2 regions of the Streptomyces sp. NPDC045026 genome follow, and region 1 is predicted to be linked to the other one. Evidence: riboswitches for the same ligand, from Rfam matches in the RefSeq annotation. Region 1 holds a riboswitch; the other holds the start of a gene.

What was found. A riboswitch is a leader RNA that binds a small molecule or an ion and turns the genes downstream of it on or off. The one in region 1 is predicted to bind thiamine pyrophosphate.
Region 2: linked by a shared signal. The riboswitch ahead of thiO (glycine oxidase ThiO) and the one ahead of AC07EJ_RS01790 (purine-cytosine permease family protein) in region 1 are both predicted to bind thiamine pyrophosphate.

What each region holds. Positions count from the first base shown of each region.
Region 1 is NZ_JBWKIS010000001.1:393,943-402,534, forward strand. Features, by position in the region: gene AC07EJ_RS01770 (ADP-ribosylglycohydrolase family protein) at 1-53, opposite strand, end outside; gene AC07EJ_RS01775 (serine/threonine-protein kinase) at 131-1,264, opposite strand; gene AC07EJ_RS01780 (potassium channel family protein) at 1,440-3,419, opposite strand; gene thiD (bifunctional hydroxymethylpyrimidine kinase/phosphomethylpyrimidine kinase) at 3,516-4,358, opposite strand; gene AC07EJ_RS01790 (purine-cytosine permease family protein) at 4,355-5,794, opposite strand; TPP riboswitch at 5,787-5,881, opposite strand; gene AC07EJ_RS01795 (TetR/AcrR family transcriptional regulator) at 5,944-7,161, opposite strand; gene AC07EJ_RS01800 (MFS transporter) at 7,354-8,592, shown strand, end outside.
Region 2 is NZ_JBWKIS010000002.1:526,852-535,443, reverse strand. Features, by position in the region: gene AC07EJ_RS06255 (Rv2175c family DNA-binding protein) at 1-187, opposite strand, end outside; gene AC07EJ_RS06250 (NAD(P)/FAD-dependent oxidoreductase) at 263-1,498, opposite strand; gene AC07EJ_RS06245 (avidin-fold protein) at 1,622-1,966, opposite strand; TPP riboswitch at 2,019-2,132, shown strand; gene thiO (glycine oxidase ThiO) at 2,130-3,314, shown strand; gene thiS (sulfur carrier protein ThiS) at 3,311-3,526, shown strand; gene AC07EJ_RS06230 (thiazole synthase) at 3,531-4,325, shown strand; gene pknB (Stk1 family PASTA domain-containing Ser/Thr kinase) at 4,420-6,357, shown strand; gene AC07EJ_RS06220 (deoxyribonuclease IV) at 6,393-7,268, shown strand; gene AC07EJ_RS06215 (DUF4396 domain-containing protein) at 7,373-7,915, shown strand; gene AC07EJ_RS06210 (sulfite oxidase-like oxidoreductase) at 7,970-8,592, opposite strand, start outside.

The DNA.
Region 1 (8,592 bases):
CCGCGTACGCGGCTGCGGTGGACGGCGAGTTCGGCCCAGGATCGGCTGTGCACGGGAGCTCCATGGTGGTCGGTCGAAGGGTGGCGCACCCCATCATCGTCGCAGCGCGCCCCGCGGTAACGGGCCCCCGTCAGGGCGCGGGCGCGGAGGGCGTGGAGGCGCCCGAAGGTGTGGTCGTGACGCTGTCGTCCGGGGCGAACCACGCCATGCCGATCAGGAGGGACGCGAAGAAGAGAGCGGCCGCGGCGATGGCCGCGATGATTCTCGGTCTGCGTCTCGCCGCCTCCATGACGCCACCGCTCCGGCCCCGCCCCGCCCCGCGGCGCGCCGCCCGCCCGGACGACGGGAGCTGGTAGGTCGTCGCCGTGGTCCGGATCTCCGGGGCGGCGTGAAGGTGCGGAGCGGGCGACGGCGCAGGGGCCACCGGCACCGGCTCCGGGAGGGGTTCGGGGCGGCCCTGCCAGGCCCCCGAACGGAACCAGTCCGCGACCTCCTGGGCCGTCGGCCGGTCCTCCGGCTGCTTGGCCAGCAGGCCGAGCAGATAGTTCTCGAACGACGGAGGCAGCTGGACGCCGAGCCGGCCCGGGGCCACCGGAGCCGCGTCCACATGCTGGTAGAGCAGGCCCGTCGCGGTGTCGGCCTGGAACGGCGGGTTCCCCGTGAGGAGTTGATAGAGCACGCAGCCCAGCGAGTACACGTCGGACGCCGGGCCCGCGTTCTTGCCGAGGGCACGCTCGGGCGCCAGATACAGGCCCGTGCCGACGATCTGCCCGGTGGTGGTGAGCCCGGCGGCGGGATCGTCGAGGAAGCGGGCGATGCCGAAGTCACCCAGCTTGACCGTGCCGTCGGGGGTGCGCAGCAGATTGCCCGGCTTGATGTCCCGGTGCACCACGCCCTGGCGGTGGGCGGCCGCGAGACCGCCTGCCGCGCCTGCCGCGATGTCCGCCACCCGCTCCGGCGTCAGCCGCGCGCCCCCCGCGGTCTCGTGGGCCAGGCTGCCGCCCTCGACGAGTTCCATGACGAGATAGAAACGGTGCTCCCAGGAACCGAAGTCGTAGACACCCACCACGTGCGGATGGCTGAGCGACGCCGAAGTCTGCGCCTCCATACGGAACCTGGCCGCCGCCGACGGATCCGAGTCCTGGGCGATGAGCAGCTTCACGGCCACGGGCCGGCCGAGCATCTCGTCGGTCGCCTGCCACACCTCACCCATGCCGCCGCGGCCTATCGTCTTGTGCAACCGGTACCGATCCGCCAGCAACAACCTGCGCACCACCCTTGAAAGACTGCCCCGTCAATTTGGTTGCCACGGAACGTACTTCGCCCCGCGCGAGCGCGAGGACGAGCGGGAGGGGTGTGGCGGGAACAAGGATAAGGCGCGCGGAGAGCCGATGATCACACTTGGCCGGGCAGCGCGCACGGAAGGCGCGAGGCGGTGATCACACCGAGCCGGACACCTCCTGGGAGCCGGCCCCGCGGGTGCGGGCCAGGGGGCCGTGCCGCAGGAGTTCCGCCAGGCCCTGGCGCGTGGCGGCCACCACCACGCGGTCCTCGGAACGCAGCACGTACCCGGGGTGAAGGTCCCAGACCAGGCCGGTGGGGCGGTCGGGGTCGTCGTCAGCGGGGGACGCGGCCAGATCGGGGCGCCGCTCGCCGGGCTCCGTGGCGTCGAGCGCGATCACCCGCCAGGAACCGGCCCGGAACGAGTCGGCGACGGTCCGGCCGTCCAGCCGCGGATGCCCCGCCACATCGAGGGCGGCGAAGAGCAGGACACTGCGCTCGACGGGGATGGCGCCGAGGATCTGGCGGCCCATCATGGCTCCGGCGAACGCGGGCGCGGCGAGGGTGGAGACGCTTCGGCTGCGGGTCAGGGCCAGGGGGTGCGCCGAGCGGAGCGTGCGGTAGACGGCCGTCGCGAACCCGTCGTCGAACAGGCGCAGCGCCACCCGCAGGTCGGGCTTGACCGAGCGCGCATGCAGCGCGGCTTCGAGGTTGGTGATGTCGCTGCTGGTGAGGGCGAGCAGGGCGTGGGCGCGGTGCACCTTGGCGGCTTCCAGTACGCCTTCCTGCGTGACGTCGCCGATGACGGTCGGTACGCGCAGGCGGCGGGCGAGGGCGACGCCGCGTGCCTCCGGGTCCTCCTCCACGCAGACGACCGGGATGCCGAGTTCACGCAGGCGGGCCAGGACACGGGTGCCGATCTTGCCCAGGCCGAGGAGCACGACGTGGCCGGACAGACCGCGGGGCGGCCGGCGCAGCGCCGACGCCGTGCGGAAGGTGCCGAGGGCTTCTAGGACGGCCGCGAGGAGCACGGGCAGGAGGAGCAGTCCGGCGAGCCCCGTGAGGAGTTGGAGGAGCTGGCGGGCGAGCGGCTCCCCGATCGCGGGGTCGTCGATGGCGAACAGGTCGAGGAGCGTGAGGTATCCGGCGTGCAGCGGATGGTCGCCGGTGGTGGCCCAGGACGCCACGGCCAGGCCGAGGACGCTCGAGACGAGACCGGCGAGGGACCAGCGCAGCCGGCGGGAGAAGAGCGAGCCGAGAGGCATACGGCGGCTGGTCGCACGGCCGTTGGGAGCGGCGACGGCGGGGGAGACGGCTTCCAGGACCACGGTGCCGCGCCCGGTGGCCGCGGCGACCGTACGCTCGTCGGGCAGCAGCAGCGGGCCCTCCGCGCCGCCCATGTCCGAACCCTCGGCGCCTGCCGGGTCGTTCGCGGTCGCGGACAGCAGGGCGAGGGTGCACAGGCCGGGGTCGGCGACCTCGCCCCGGCCCGGCGGGGTGCGCTCCACGGCGCGCAGCAGGAGTCCGTCGGCCTGGACGACCTTGCTGGTACCGGCGACGGCGGTGGCCGCGAGCGCGGGCGCGGCGGTGTCGGCGTCGGACAGGACGGTCGTGGTGGTGTCCAGTGCTTCGGGGTCGACGCCGGGTGCGGAGAGCGCGGCGGCCTGGTCGAGGAGGTGTTCCAGGTGCTGGCCGAGCTTGCGGTTGTAGAGCCGGATGACCAGGCGCAGTTGGGGGTTGAGACGGCGGGCGGCCAAGGCGGCCCGGATGTTCGTCTCGTCGTCGCCGTGTACGAGGGCCAGTGCGGCGGCGTCGGCCACGCCCGCGTCGGCCAGCGCCTGCTCGTCCAGTTCGGGTGCCTCCAGGACGCGCGGCGGCGGAACGCCGTCGTCGGCCACGGCGGACACCGTACGGTTCACGACCGCCTGCATCCGCGAGAGCAGGGCTGCCGCGCGCGCCCGTCCGGCCGGCCCTGATCCCTGTCTCGTGACGCGGACGGAGGGCACGACGACGGTGACCCGTTCGCCGTAGACAGCGCGCAGTTCGGCGGCGAGCCGCTCGGCGAGCGCGTCACCACCGCACACGATCATGTGGCCGGACGGCGGGGCCTGTTGAGGCTGGCGGGGCAGGGTGGTCATGGCAACAGTCAAGTGGACGGCAGGGCGGACACGCACGTCGGGCCCTGAATGTATGCAGGTGGGCGTGTTGCGCCCGGCACGTGGCCCCCGGCGGAGCTACTCCTGTCGCCCGACGTCGGACCGGTCGCCCGGCAGGCGCCACCCGTGGTCGACCGGGCCGATGCCCGACCCCAGCGCGAACCCGGCGGCGATCGCCCCCGTGACGTATTCCTTCGCCCGGCGGACCGACTCCGGCACGGGCAGGCCTTGGGCGAGGCCCACGGCGACGGCCGACGCCAGGGTGCAACCCGTGCCGTGCGTGTGCCGGTTGTCGTGGCGGGGAGCGCGCAGCCAGTGTTCCTGCGTGCCGTCGGTGAGCAGGTCCACGGCCGCCCCCGGCAGATGGCCGCCCTTGACGACCACCCAGCGCGGGCCGAACGACAGGAGCCGTGCCGCGGCCCGGCGCATGCCGGCGTCGTCCGTGACGGCGAGGCCGGTCAGCTGTGCCACCTCGTCCAGATTCGGCGTGGCCACCGTCGCGACCGGCAGCAGCTTCGTGCGTACGGCGTCCAGCGCGTCCTCGGCGAGCAGCGGATCACCGTGCTTGGACACGCTCACCGGGTCCACGACCACGGGGGCGTCCGTGCCGGCGAGCAGTTCGGCCACCGCCTCCACGAGCACCGGCGACGAGAGCATCCCGGTCTTGACCGCCTGGACGCCGATGTCGTCCACGACGCTGCGGTACTGCGCGCGCACCGCGTCGACGGGGAGCTCCCACGCGCCCTGGACCCCGAGGGAGTTCTGTGCGGTGACGGCCGTCAGGACGCTCATGCCGTGGGCGCCGAGCGCCAGCATCGTCTTGAGGTCGGCCTGGATCCCGGCGCCGCCGCCCGAGTCCGATCCGGCGACGGTCAGGACGCGCGGCGGCGCGACACGTCCGCTGCTCGCGGGCACGGTCATGTGCGGGCCTCCTCGTACGGTGCGGTGGGGGCGTCGGTGGCCGGGCGACGCAGCCTCAGGGGCGCGTACACGACGAGCGCGGCGACGAAGGCCACGTAGTACGCGAGGTCGGCGCCGTGCAGGGCCTTCGCGACCGGGCCCACGTACAGGCCGCTGTCCATGAACGGGACCGCCGCGGCGAAGGCGGCGACGAAGGCGAGGAGTCCGGGCCACCAGGGCTGCGGCCTGGCGCTCTCGGCGGCCAGGTCGACCGGCGCGCCGCCCCGGGCCCTGGCGCGGGCGAACCAGTCGACGGCGACGACCGCGACGAAGCCGGGGATCCAGTAGCCGACGAACAGCAGCACGTTCTGGAAGCGGGCCGCGGTGTCGGCGGCGTGCATCCACAGCACCAGCGGGAAGCCGAGCACCGCGGCGAGCGCCGCCGCGAGCGGCCGCGGGATCCGGACGCCGATCGTCTGCAGGGCCAGCGAGCCGCTGTAGTCGTTCATGGCGTTGCTGCACAGGGCCGCCAGCGCCACGGCGAGCAGCCCGAACGAGCCGAGAACGCCCCCGCCGAGGAGCTCGTCGACCCCGCGCGCGGTCTGGTCGGTGAACACGGAGGCGCCCCACAGCCCGAGCGCCTGGACGGCGACGAAGGAGACAGTGACGCCGAGGAGTGTGAACCAGAACATGCGATTACGGGACGTGGCCGCCGGAAGGTAGCGGCTGAAGTCGCTGGCGTAGGGGGCCCAGGACAGGGACAGGCTGAGCGCGATCGTGCTGGTGAGGACGAACGCGCCGGCCTGGTCGGCGCCGTGCGCGGCCCCGTTGGTGACCGGATGGACACCGTCGAGAAGCTTGACGGCGAGGACCACGAAGGCGGCGGCCAGGACGAAGGTCATCAGCTTCTGCAGCCGGTGGACGGCCTCGTAGCCGAGCACGCCCAGCGCGCCCTGCGCCAGCATCATCACGAGCACGCCGACCCAGAACGGCCAGCCGCACAGCCGGGCGAGCGCGTCACCGCCGAACAGGCCGATCAGCGCGTCCCAGGCGACCGACGACAGCCACTGCAGGACGCCGGGCACCGCGACGGCCCGGCCGAACGCGAGCCGCGCCAGCGGGAGCTGCCCCGCGCCGGTCGCGCTGCCCCACGTACCGAGATACGCGGTGGGCACGGCGCCGACGAGGGTGCCGATGACGACGGCGGCCAGCGCGGTGGCGAAGTCCAGGCCGAGTGCGATGCCGACCGTGCCGGTGAAGACGCCGGTCATGGTCAGGTTCGGGGCGAACCACACGGTGAACAGGCGCCCGGCGCCGCCGTAGCGGTGGCTCTCGGGGACCGGCGCGATACCGCGCGCCTCGACCCGCAGGTCACCGGGCGCCGCGGGCATCCGCCCGTCGAAGACGGAGCGCGGTCCGGTGGCCCGGGTGCTGCTCGGGGCATGGGGCAACGACATTGGCTGACATCCCTCCGCCAGTGCTAACTGGTTCAGGTTCGACGGGTGTGATCTCAGCCCTCGTTCGGGGCACCCCGTGTCCGGTACGTCGGCAAGAGTAGCTTCCCTGTCGCGGGAGGCAACCAGGGGGCGGTCTGCCGGCCACGAACCTATGCGGGCGGGTTCTCGCTCAGGAGCAGTGCCGTGCCGAGTTCGGCGAGGCGGTCGGCGAGGTCCGTGCGGTCGCCCGCGGAGCCCGTCCGGGCCGCGTTGTCGATGACTGTCAGCACCGCGGTGACGACGATCCTGGCCTCGGCGGTGTCGAGTCCGGGGCGCACCTCGTCGAGCAGCCGCACCCACAGCGCCAGGTACTCCCGCTGATTCTGCCGGGCCGCCTTGCGCTCCTTCTCGGGGAGCTGGTCCAGTTCGCCGATCAGCAGGCCGATCAAGTGGCTCTGACTCAGGGCGAATTCGATGTACGAGCGCAGCAGCCGGTCGAGGGTCTGACACGGGGTGCCGGGCTTGGCGAGTGCCTGTGCCGTGCCCGCGCGGCGCTGTTCGCCGCCGCGCAGCACGGCGGCCACGAGCAGGTCGGTCTTGGTGGGGAAGTGCTTGTAGATGCTGGGGCCGGTCGCTCCGGCGGCCTCGCCGATGTCGTCGGTGCTCACGGACTGGAAGCCCCGCTCGTCGAAGAGGCGGATCGCCTCGACGAGGATCTCCTCGCGCCGGGAGACCGCGAGGCCTGCGTATCCGCCCGCCGCAGTTCCCGCCTCGGCGCCGGTGTTCGTCCCGAGGGGGCAGTGCGCGGCGGCGTGGGCGAGCCGGTGGAGGAGTTCTTCGAAACGGCGGCGGGGCAGCGAGGTGCGGTGCCATGAGATGGAGCCGAAGACCGACAGGACGGACCAGGCGAGGAGTTGCCGGTCGGGCTCGTCGAGGTCCGGGCGCTCGGTGCCGATCAGGGTGGCGATCCGGTCGGCGACGTCCGTGAGGGCGCGGCGCTGTTCCTTGCGGCGGTCCTCCGGCAGGTGCCTGGCCTCGCGCTGCCACAGGACGGCCGAGCCGCGCCGGTCCATGGTCTCGTTCGCGGACGTGCGGAGATAGGTGTCCAGGTCCGGGGCCGCGGCGAGGGACACCGAGATCGCGCTGACCGTGGCGTCCACGACGTGGAGCAGCAGGTCGGGCTTGCCGCGGAAGTGCCGGTAGAGGGCCGGGGCGGTGATGCCGACCTCGGCCGCGACATCGGCCACCGAGACGTTGTGGTAGCCGCGCTCGCGGAAGAGACCGGACGCGGCGGCGACGATCCGGGCCTTGCGGTCCGGGGGTCTGCGCGCGGTCGTCCGTCCCGACGCTTCCGTCTGCATCCCGGTTCGCCCCTCGCCGTCGTCCATTTCGGCAAAGGTACAACATCCGGGCGACGCCGTGATCAACAAGTGGACCGGACGGTGGAGCGTTAGGCAGAACTTACTGCCGTTCCTCCTACCCCCTTGATGCCAGTGAATCTGCGCTCGATCCATTGCATGACATGGTTAGAGCTGTTTCACTTCCTGCTCACATCAGCCCGTGGATCAGGGAGGGCCGTCATGGCCGTCGATCGACAAGAAGTGCCCGGCCCGCCGTCGGTGACCGCGTCCGGGTCCCGTGCGCCCGCCGTGCAGCGCAGGGCGTGGTACGTCCTGGCCCTGCTCGTCTGCCTGATGCTCGTCAACTTCGCGGACAAGGTCGTCGTGGCCCTGTCCGGCGTGGGTATGAAGAAGGAACTGGGCCTGGACGGCTCCCAGTTCGGCGTTGTCCAGAGCAGCTTCTTCTGGCTCTTCGCCGTCGGTTCCGTGCTCGGCGGCTGGCTCGGGGGCAAGGTGCGGGCGCGCTGGCTGCTGGCCGGTATCGCCGCGGTGTGGGCGCTCAGCCTCGCGCCCATGACCGCCCAGGTCGGCTTCACCACGATCATCGCGTGCCGGGTGCTGCTCGGCTTCGCCGAGGGGCCGACCGTCGCGCTGGCGATGCAGGTGGCGCACTCGTGGTTCCCCGCGCACCGGCGGAGCGTGCCCAGCTCGCTCGTCATCGCCGGCGCCGGGGTCGGCCCGCTGATCGCGGCACCCCTGCTGACCTGGGTCATCGAGACGTACTCCTGGCACGCGGCCTTCGGGGTCCTTGCGGCGTTCGGCGCGGTCTTCGCGGTGCTGTGGCTGCTCGGCGGGGACTCCGGACCCGAGGGTGCGCGGGCCGCCGATCACCGGGCGGCGGCGACGGTGCTCCCCGAGCGGGTGCCGCTGCGACGCCTCTTCTCCACGGGAACGCTGATCGGCATGGCCCTCCTGTTCTTCGTCGCGTACGCCAACACGTCCGTCGGTGTCAGCTGGCTGCCGCTCTATCTGCGCGAGGGCCTCGGCTACGACGCGACCACCGCGGGCCGGCTCGTTGTGTTGCCCTATCTGGGATCCGCGGTCGCCGTCATCCTGGTCGGAGTGCTCTCCGGCGTGCTGACCAAGAGAGGGGTCGGGAACAGGGTCGCCCGCGGCATCCTTCCCGCCGCGATGGTCCTGATTTCCGGGGTGTGCACCGTCGCCTTCTCCTCGCTGGATCGTGGGGTACCGCAGATGACGCTGCTCGTGATCGGCGCGTGCCTGAACTCCGCCGGGTACGGCGTCGCCTTCGCGGGTCTCGCCGATGTCGCGCCGGCGAAACAGCGCTCCACCGTGTTCGGGATCATCGCCGCCGTCTACAGCCTCGGTGGGGTCGTGGCACCGCTGGTGATCGGCAGGCTGGTCGACGCCGGGAAGTCCGCAGCGGCGGGTTACGGGGACGGCTTCCTGGTCCTCGGG
Region 2 (8,592 bases), on a different contig from region 1:
TGTCGCCGTCGATGAAGGCGGCGGGCACGTGCAGCGCCCTGTTCTCACCGCGGCGTACGGCGATCACCTGGCCTTCCTTCACCAGCTGCCGCACGCGCGTCACCTCCACACCGAACTGCTCGGCGATGTCGGGGAGGGTGAGCCACTCGGGGACGAGAGCATCGATCTTTGCGTCAATCTCGGTCACAGGACAAGCGTGCCATCCCGGACTGACAGTGGGAAACGCGGCCGCACAAAAGGCCCGGTCGCCCCGGCGGGGCGGTCAGACGACAGCGGCCTTCAGCGGGCGGGCCGGGTCGCTGATGACCTCCGCGTCCAGCGGGGCACCCGACTCGATGAGCTTGCGCCCCTGCGCCAGGTCGCGCGGGCGGCCCACGGCGAGGACGCCGACGAGCCGGCTCTCGCGCAGCCAGCACACGCTCCAGGACGCGCCCTGCGGGTCGCCGCGCCACACGGTGGTGTCGGCGGCCGCGTGATGCCCGGCGTACTGCACGAAGCGGCCGAACTGCTCCGACCAGAAGTACGGCACCGGGTCGTACGTCGCCGGGTTCTCGCCGATGATGTTGGCGGCGACCGTGCGGGGGCCCTGGAGCGCGTTGTCCCAGTGGTGGACCATCAGGCGCTCGCCGTACCGGCCCGAAGGGAAGGACGAGCAGTCGCCGACGGCGTACACATCGGGCTCGGAGGTGTGCAGGCGGTTGTCCGCCACGACCTCGCGGTGGGCGCCGAGCGTAATGCCGGAGCCGATGAGCCAGCCGGTGGCGGGGCGGGCCCCGATGCCGACGACGACGGCGCCGGCGGGCACCCGGGTGCCGTCGTCGAGGACCACGGATCCCGGCTCGACGTGCGCCACGCGCGCGTGGGTGCGCAGTTCCGCCCCGGCATCCGCGTACCAGGCGGCCATGGGGGCGGCGACCTCCTCGGGCAGCGCCCCGGCGAGCGGCCGCTCGGCCGCCTCGACGACGGTGACCGCGCAACCGGCCTCGCGGGCCGCGGTGGCGAACTCGGCGCCGATCCAGCCCGCGCCCACGACGACGATGTCGCGCTGCGCGGCGAGGACGGGGCGCAGGCGTTCGGCGTCGTCGAGCGTGCGCAGCAGATGGACACCGGGGATGTCCTCCGTGCCGGGCAGCCTGATGGGCTCGGCGCCGGTCGCGAGGACGAGGACGTCGTAGGGGGCGGGGCCCGTGGCGGTGTCGAGGGTGTGTTCGGCGGGGGTTACGCCGGTGACCTCGCGGCCCAGTTCGAGCGTGATGTCGAGGGCTTCGAAGTCCACGTCGAAGGCGGACCCCTCGGCCTTGCCGAGCAGGACGGCCTTGGACAGCGGAGGCCGGTCGTACGGCTGGTGGGGTTCCGCGCCGATCAGCGTGACGGCGCCGGTGAAGCCCTGTTCGCGCAGGGCCACGGCGGTCTGGACCCCCGCCATCCCGGCGCCGACGATGACGACGTGCCGCCCTGCCTGGGGCACCGGGGCCTGGTTCTGGGTCTGCTCGCTCACCGGATCACCATATGCACCTGACGTTCAGTCAGTCATCGGGCCCGGTCACACCGTGTCCGTGACGTCTTCCACACCGGGCGCCGGTTTGACCGCTCCGACCCTCCCCCGCTCCCGCTCCCGCCGTCAAGCGCCCGGGACCTCTTCGACGACGCTCGTCCCGCTGCCCGTCTGCGACTCCCACTCCCACGTCTCGTCCAGCCGCACGCGCCCGTCGGGAAGGTCGACGACGAGCGAGACGCAGTGCCCGGAGGAGGTCGTCGCGTCCGTCTTCAGCTGCACGTACCTGAAGTCGATCCGGTCCCCCTCGCGAGTGCCCACGAGGTGGCCGCGCACGACGTCCCCGCCCGCGTACTCGGCCCAGATCCGGCCGTCCTCCTCGTGGTACGTGAACCGCGTCCGCGTGCCCACCTGACCTGGAGACTGGTCGGCGACCGGGGCGAGGACGAGTCCGTCGAGCGAGCGGGCCATGCGGGCGGGCTCCCTTACTGGAGGTCTGGGCAGGGGTTTAGGGTGGCCACCGTAAAGCACTCGCGGGAGCCCGGACGTACCGGGCTGAGAGGGAGGCTGGGACGGCCTCCGACCGTACGAACCTGATCCGGGTCATGCCGGCGAAGGGAGGGGCTGGACGCCCATGTCTCGTACTTCAGAAGGCTCCGACGTCCTGGTCGTGGGCGGCGGGATCATCGGTCTCGTCACCGCGTGGCGGGCCGCGCAGCGCGGGCTGCGCACCGCGGTCGTGGACCCCGAACCGGGCGGCGGGGCCGCGCAGGTGGCGGCCGGGATGCTCGCCGCCGTCACCGAACTGCACTACGGAGAGGCCGAACAGACCCTCCTCGGGCTCAACGTGGAGTCCGCGCGCCGCTATCCGGCGTTCGCGGCCGAGCTCTCCGAGGCCACCGGGCTCGACCTCGGCTACCGCGCGTGCGGCACCCTCGCCGTCGCGCTCGACGCGGACGACCGCGCGCATCTTCGGGAACTGCACGCCCTCCAGCGCAAGTCGGGTCTGGAGTCGGAGTGGCTGTCGGGCCGTGAGTGCCGGCGCCTCGAACCGATGCTGGCCCCGTCCGTGCGGGGCGGCCTGCGCGTCGACGGTGACCACCAGATCGACCCGAGGCGCCTCGCGAAGGCCCTTGTCGTGGCCTGCGAGCGGGCCGGGGTGCAGTTCCACCGGCAGTGGGCCGAGCGGCTGACAGTCGTCCGAGAGGGTGCTCGCGGTGTGGTCCTCGCCGACGGCACCGGGCTCGACGCGGACCAGGTCGTCCTCGCCGGCGGCAGCCTCAGCGGCAGGCTCGCCGGGGTACCGGACGACGTGCTGCCGCCGGTGCGCCCGGTGAAGGGGCAGGTGCTGCGCCTGACCGTGCCGAAGGTGTACGCGCCGTTCCTGAGCCGCACCGTGCGCGCCGTCGTGCGTGGCGGCAACCTCTATCTGGTGCCCCGGGTCAACGGCGAGCTGGTCGTCGGGGCCACCAGCGAGGAACTCGGCTGGGACACGACGGTCACCGCGGGCGGCGTCTACGAGCTGCTGCGCGACGCCCACGAGCTGGTGCCCGGCATCACGGAACTGCCGCTCACGGAGACCATCGCCGGCCTGCGCCCGTGCTCCCCCGACAACGCCCCGATCCTCGGCCCGACCGCCCTGCCGGGCCTGCTGCTCGCCACCGGCCACTACCGCAACGGCGTGCTGCTCACGCCGGTCACCGGCGACTCCATGGCCCACGTGCTCGCCACCGGCGAACTCCCCGAAGTGGCCCGCCCCTTCACCCCGCGGCGCTTCGGCGCCCTCCCCGCACCCGTCTCTGTGGAGCAGTCCGTATGACCGTGTCCGTCACCCACGTATCCGTGAACGGCGAGGGCCGCGAGGTCGCCCCGGGCACCACGCTCGACGTCCTCGTCGCGGCGCTGACCACCGCGCCGTCCGGCGTCGCCGCCGCACTCAACGAAACCGTCGTCCCGCGCGCGCAGTGGGCCGGCACCGCACTCACGGACGGGGACCGCGTCGAGGTCCTCACCGCAGTCCAGGGAGGCTGAACCCATGGCTGACGACTCCTTGGTCATCGGCGGCACGTCCTTCTCGTCCCGCCTGATCATGGGCACGGGCGGGGCGCCCAGCCTCGACGTCCTGGAACGCTCCCTCGTCGCGTCCGGCACGGAGCTGACGACGGTCGCGATGCGGCGCGTGGACGCGAGCGTGCAGGGCTCCGTGCTCTCCGTCCTGGAGAAGCTGGGGATCCAGGTGCTGCCCAACACGGCGGGCTGTTTCACCGCCGGTGAGGCCGTCCTGACCGCCCGCCTCGCGCGCGAGGCGCTCGGCACCGACCTGGTCAAGCTGGAGGTCATCGCGGACGAGCGCACCCTCCTGCCCGACCCGATCGAGCTCCTGGACGCGGCGGAGATCCTCGTCGACGACGGCTTCACTGTGCTGCCGTACACGAACGACGACCCGGTGCTCGCGCGGAAGCTGGAGGACGTGGGCTGCGCCGCGGTCATGCCGCTCGGCTCCCCCATCGGCTCCGGGCTCGGCATCCGCAACCCGCACAACTTCCAGCTGATCACCGAGCACGCGCGCGTGCCGGTGATCCTGGACGCGGGCGCCGGGACCGCGTCCGACGCGGCGCTCGCGATGGAGCTGGGGTGCGCCGGTGTGATGCTCGCCTCAGCGGTGACCCGCGCGCAGGAGCCCACCCTGATGGCGGAGGGCATGCGGCACGCGGTCGAGGCCGGGCGGCTGGCGTTCCGGGCGGGCCGGATCCCCCGCAGGCACTTCGCGGACGCCTCGTCGCCCGTGTCCGGCATGGCCAGGCTCGACCCGGAGCGGCCCGCGTTCTGAGGTCCGTACAGCCCGGTTACAGCTCTGCTTCAGTACGGCCGCTCGAGGACTGCAGCCGACCCGGGTGTCGGCGGCGGCTCGTACACTCACCTGCGTGGACACGACCCTTCAGGACCCTCTCGTCGGGCAGGTGCTCGACGGCCGGTACCGCGTCGACGCACGCATCGCGGTCGGCGGGATGGCCACGGTCTACAGGGCCGTGGACACCCGCCTCGACCGCGTGCTCGCGCTCAAGGTGATGCACCCGGCCCTCGCCGCCGACGTCTCGTTCGTCGAGCGCTTCATCCGCGAGGCCAAGTCCGTCGCCCGGCTCTCCCACCCGAATGTGGTCGGGGTCTTCGACCAGGGCGCGGACGGCCAGTACGTCTATCTGGCGATGGAGTACGTCGCGGGCTGCACCCTGCGGGACGTCCTGCGGGACCGCGGGGCACTGCGGCCGCGCGCCGCGCTCGACATCCTGGAGCCGGTCCTCGCCGCACTCGGCGCCGCGCACCGCGCGGGGTTCGTGCACCGCGACATGAAGCCGGAGAACGTCCTGATAGGCGACGACGGCCGCGTGAAGGTGGCGGACTTCGGCCTCGTGCGGGCCGTGGACACCGTCACGAACACGACGGGCGCCATCCTCGGCACCGTCTCCTATCTCGCCCCCGAGCAGATCGAGTCGGGCACCGCGGACCCTCGCGTCGACGTGTACGCGTGCGGGGTGGTGCTCTACGAGATGCTCACGGGCTCCAAGCCGCACTCGGGCGACTCCCCCGCCCAGGTCCTCTACCAACACCTGAACGAGGACGTGCCGCCTCCGTCCGCGTCCGTGCCGGGCCTGCCCACGGAGCTGGACGCACTCGTCGCGTCGGCAACGGCGCGCACGCCCGACCTCAGGCCGTACGACGCGGTGGCGCTGCTCGCCCAGGCCAGGGGGGCCCGGGCCCCCCTCACCGACGCGCAGCTCGACGCCCTGCCGCCGGCCGCGCGCCCCGAGGACCGTGACATCTCCGACGACCGTACGAGCGTGATCCCGCGGGCGCTGCGGACCCGGGGCGTACAGCTCCCGCTGCCCGCCGACGACCAGGACCCGCAGGCCGAGCTCAACCGCACGAGCCGCTTCGAGGCGCCGCCCCCGCCGCCCGCACCTTCCCGCCGGCGTCGTCCGCGCCGCGGCGTGCTCGCGGCCGTCGCGGCCCTGCTGCTCGCTCTCGGCCTCGGCGCGGGCGTCTGGTACATCAACTCGGGCCAGTTCACGAAGGTCCCTCCGCTGCTCGCCAAGACGCAGACGCAGGCGAAGGAGCGGCTCGGCGACGCGGGGCTCGACCTCGGGCACGTCAAGCGCGCGTACAGCGACACCGTGAAGCGCGGCACCGTCATCTCCAGCGATCCCCGGGCGGGCGCCCGCATCCGGGACAACGGGGCGGTGGATCTTACGGTGTCCCTGGGCCCGGAGACCGTGAAGGTCCCCGATCTCGAGGGCACGCCCCTCGCCAAGGCCGAGCGTCGGCTGAAGGACGCGGGCCTGGAGCCCGGCATGGTCACCAAGGACTTCGACGAGGACGTCCCCAAGGGGTCCGTGATCGCCACGAACCCGGAGTCCGGCACCACCCGCAAGGCCGGCTCGGCCGTCGCGCTCACGGTCAGCAGGGGCGCCCCGGTGGACGTCCCGGACGTGACGGGCGAGTCCGAGGAGGACGCCATCGCCGACCTTCAGGACGCGGGCCTGAAAGCCGAGATCTCCACGGAACAGGTCCACTCCGATTCGGACAAGGGCAGCGTCGCCAAGCAGTCTCCCCGCGAGGGCACCCGGCTCGGCGAGGGTGACACGGTCATGCTGACGATCTCCAAGGGCCCGGTCATGGTCAGGGTTCCCGACGTCGTGGGGATGAGCGTCGACGACGCCACGCAGAAGCTCAAGGACAGGGGCTTCGAGGTCGACGAGGACCGCGGTCTGCTCGGCTGGCTCGGCGACACGGTGAAGAAGCAGTCCGTGGAGGGCGGTGACGAGGCCCCCAAGGGGTCGACGATCACCATCGAGATCCGCTGACGGGACGCTCACGCGCGCATGCCACCCTTGACCGCGTGAGCAGCACCGACACCGCATCCCGTAACCCGGTCGGCGGCCATGTCCCCGTCGCCGGCGGCCTGGCCTCCGTAGGGCTTTCGTACGCGCGCGAGCTGGGCGCCGAGACCGTCCAGGTCTTCGTCGCCAACCCGCGCGGCTGGGCGACGCCTCCCGGCAATCCGAAGCAGGACGAGGAGTTCCGCGCGGCGTGCGCCGCCGAGCGGATTCCGGCGTACGTCCACGCGCCCTATCTGATCAATTTCGGCTCGCACACCGAGGCGACCGTGGAGAAGTCGGTGGAGTCGCTGCGGCATTCGCTGCGCCGCGGCCGGGAGATCGGTGCGCTCGGCGTCGTCGTGCACACGGGTTCGGCGACCGGCGGCCGTGCGCGGGACGTGGCGCTCGCGCAGGTGCGGGAGCACATGCTGCCGCTCCTCGACGAGCTGACCCATGACGACGACCCGTACCTCCTGCTCGAGTCGACCGCGGGCCAGGGCTCTTCGCTGTGCTCGCGGACCTGGGACTTCGGGCCGTACTTCGACGTGCTCGACGCCCACCCGAAGCTGGGTATCTGCCTGGACACGTGCCACATCTATGCGGCGGGCCACGACCTGACCGGCCCCGACGGCATGCGGCAGACGCTGGACCTGCTCGTGGACACCGTGGGCGAGGGCCGCCTCAAGCTGATCCACGCCAACGACTCCAAGGACGTCGTGGGGGCGCACAAGGACCGCCACGAGAACATCGGTTCCGGCCACATCGGCGCGGAGCCGTTCCGCGCGCTGATGGCCCACCCGGCGACCGAGAACGTGCCGCTGATCATCGAGACGCCCGGCGGCAAGGAGGGACACGCGACGGACGTGGCCCGTCTGAAGGAGCTGCGGAAGGGCTAGCGGCGCGCTTCGGAGACCGCTTCGGAGATCTCTTGAGGAATACCCCCGGGGGGTATACGGTTCTTGTCGGCGACAGGAACCGCTCTCTGACGTTGGGGGAACTCATGAAGCACGAGACGCACGCCGGACACGCGCACCACGGTCAGCACGCAGATCACGAGCAGTCTGAGCACACCCACGCCGGTCACGGCAGTCACGCCGGCCCCGGCAAGGTCAGCTGGTCCATGGCCGCACAGGCGACCCTGCACTGCCTCACGGGATGCGCCATCGGCGAGGTCCTCGGCATGGCGATCGGCACGGCGCTCGGCTGGGGGAACCTGCCGACGATGATCCTGGCGATCGTCCTGGCGTTCTTCTTCGGCTACTCGCTCACGCTGCGCGGCGTCCTGAAGGCGGGCGTCGACTTCAGGACCGCGTTCCGGGTCGCGCTCGCCGCGGACACCCTGTCCATCGCCGTCATGGAGCTGATCGACAACGGCGTGATCGCGCTGTGGCCGAGCGCGATGGACGCGCATCTGTCGGATGCCCTGTTCTGGGGTGCGCTCGCGGCCTCACTGGCGATCGCCTTCGTGGTCACCACGCCGGTCAACAAGTGGATGATCGGCCGCGGCAAGGGCCACGCGGTGGTGCACCAGTACCACCACTGACGAGCCGTACGAGAAGCACGACCCGCCGGAGGACCGTGCGAGAAGTGCCAGGGATCAGAGCTCGGGGCCGTCCTCGGGCTCTTCCTGGTACGAGTAGCGCTGTTCCCGCCAGGGGTCGCCGACGTTGTGATAGCCGCGCTCCTCCCAGAAACCGCGGCGGTCGGCCGTCATGTACTCGATGCCGCGGACCCACTTCGGGCCCTTCCAGGCGTACAGGTGGGGCACGACGAGGCGGAGCGGGAAGCCGTGTTCGGCGGTGAGCAGTTCACCGTCCTTGTGGGTGGCGAAGATCGTGCGGTCGCCGGCGAAGTCCTCGAGCCGGAGATTCGCGCTGAAGCCGTACTCGGCCCAGACCATCACGTGGGTGACGGCGCGCGCGGGCGGCGCCAGTTCGAGGATCGTCGCGGCGGGCACCCCGCCCCACTCCGCGCCGAGCATGCTGAACTTCGTGACGCAGTGCAGATCGGCCACGACCGTGCCGTACGGCAGGGCGGAGAACTCCTCGTGGGTCCAGCAGTGCTTGTCCCCGTCGGCGGTGGCACCGAAGACCCTGAACTCCCAGCGCTCGGGGCGGAACTTGGGCACCGGGCCGTAGTGCGTGACCGGCCAGCCCCGCTGGAGACGCTGTCCCGGTGGAAGCTCCGACTGCACTGCTCCCCCAGACTCGCGACCCACCG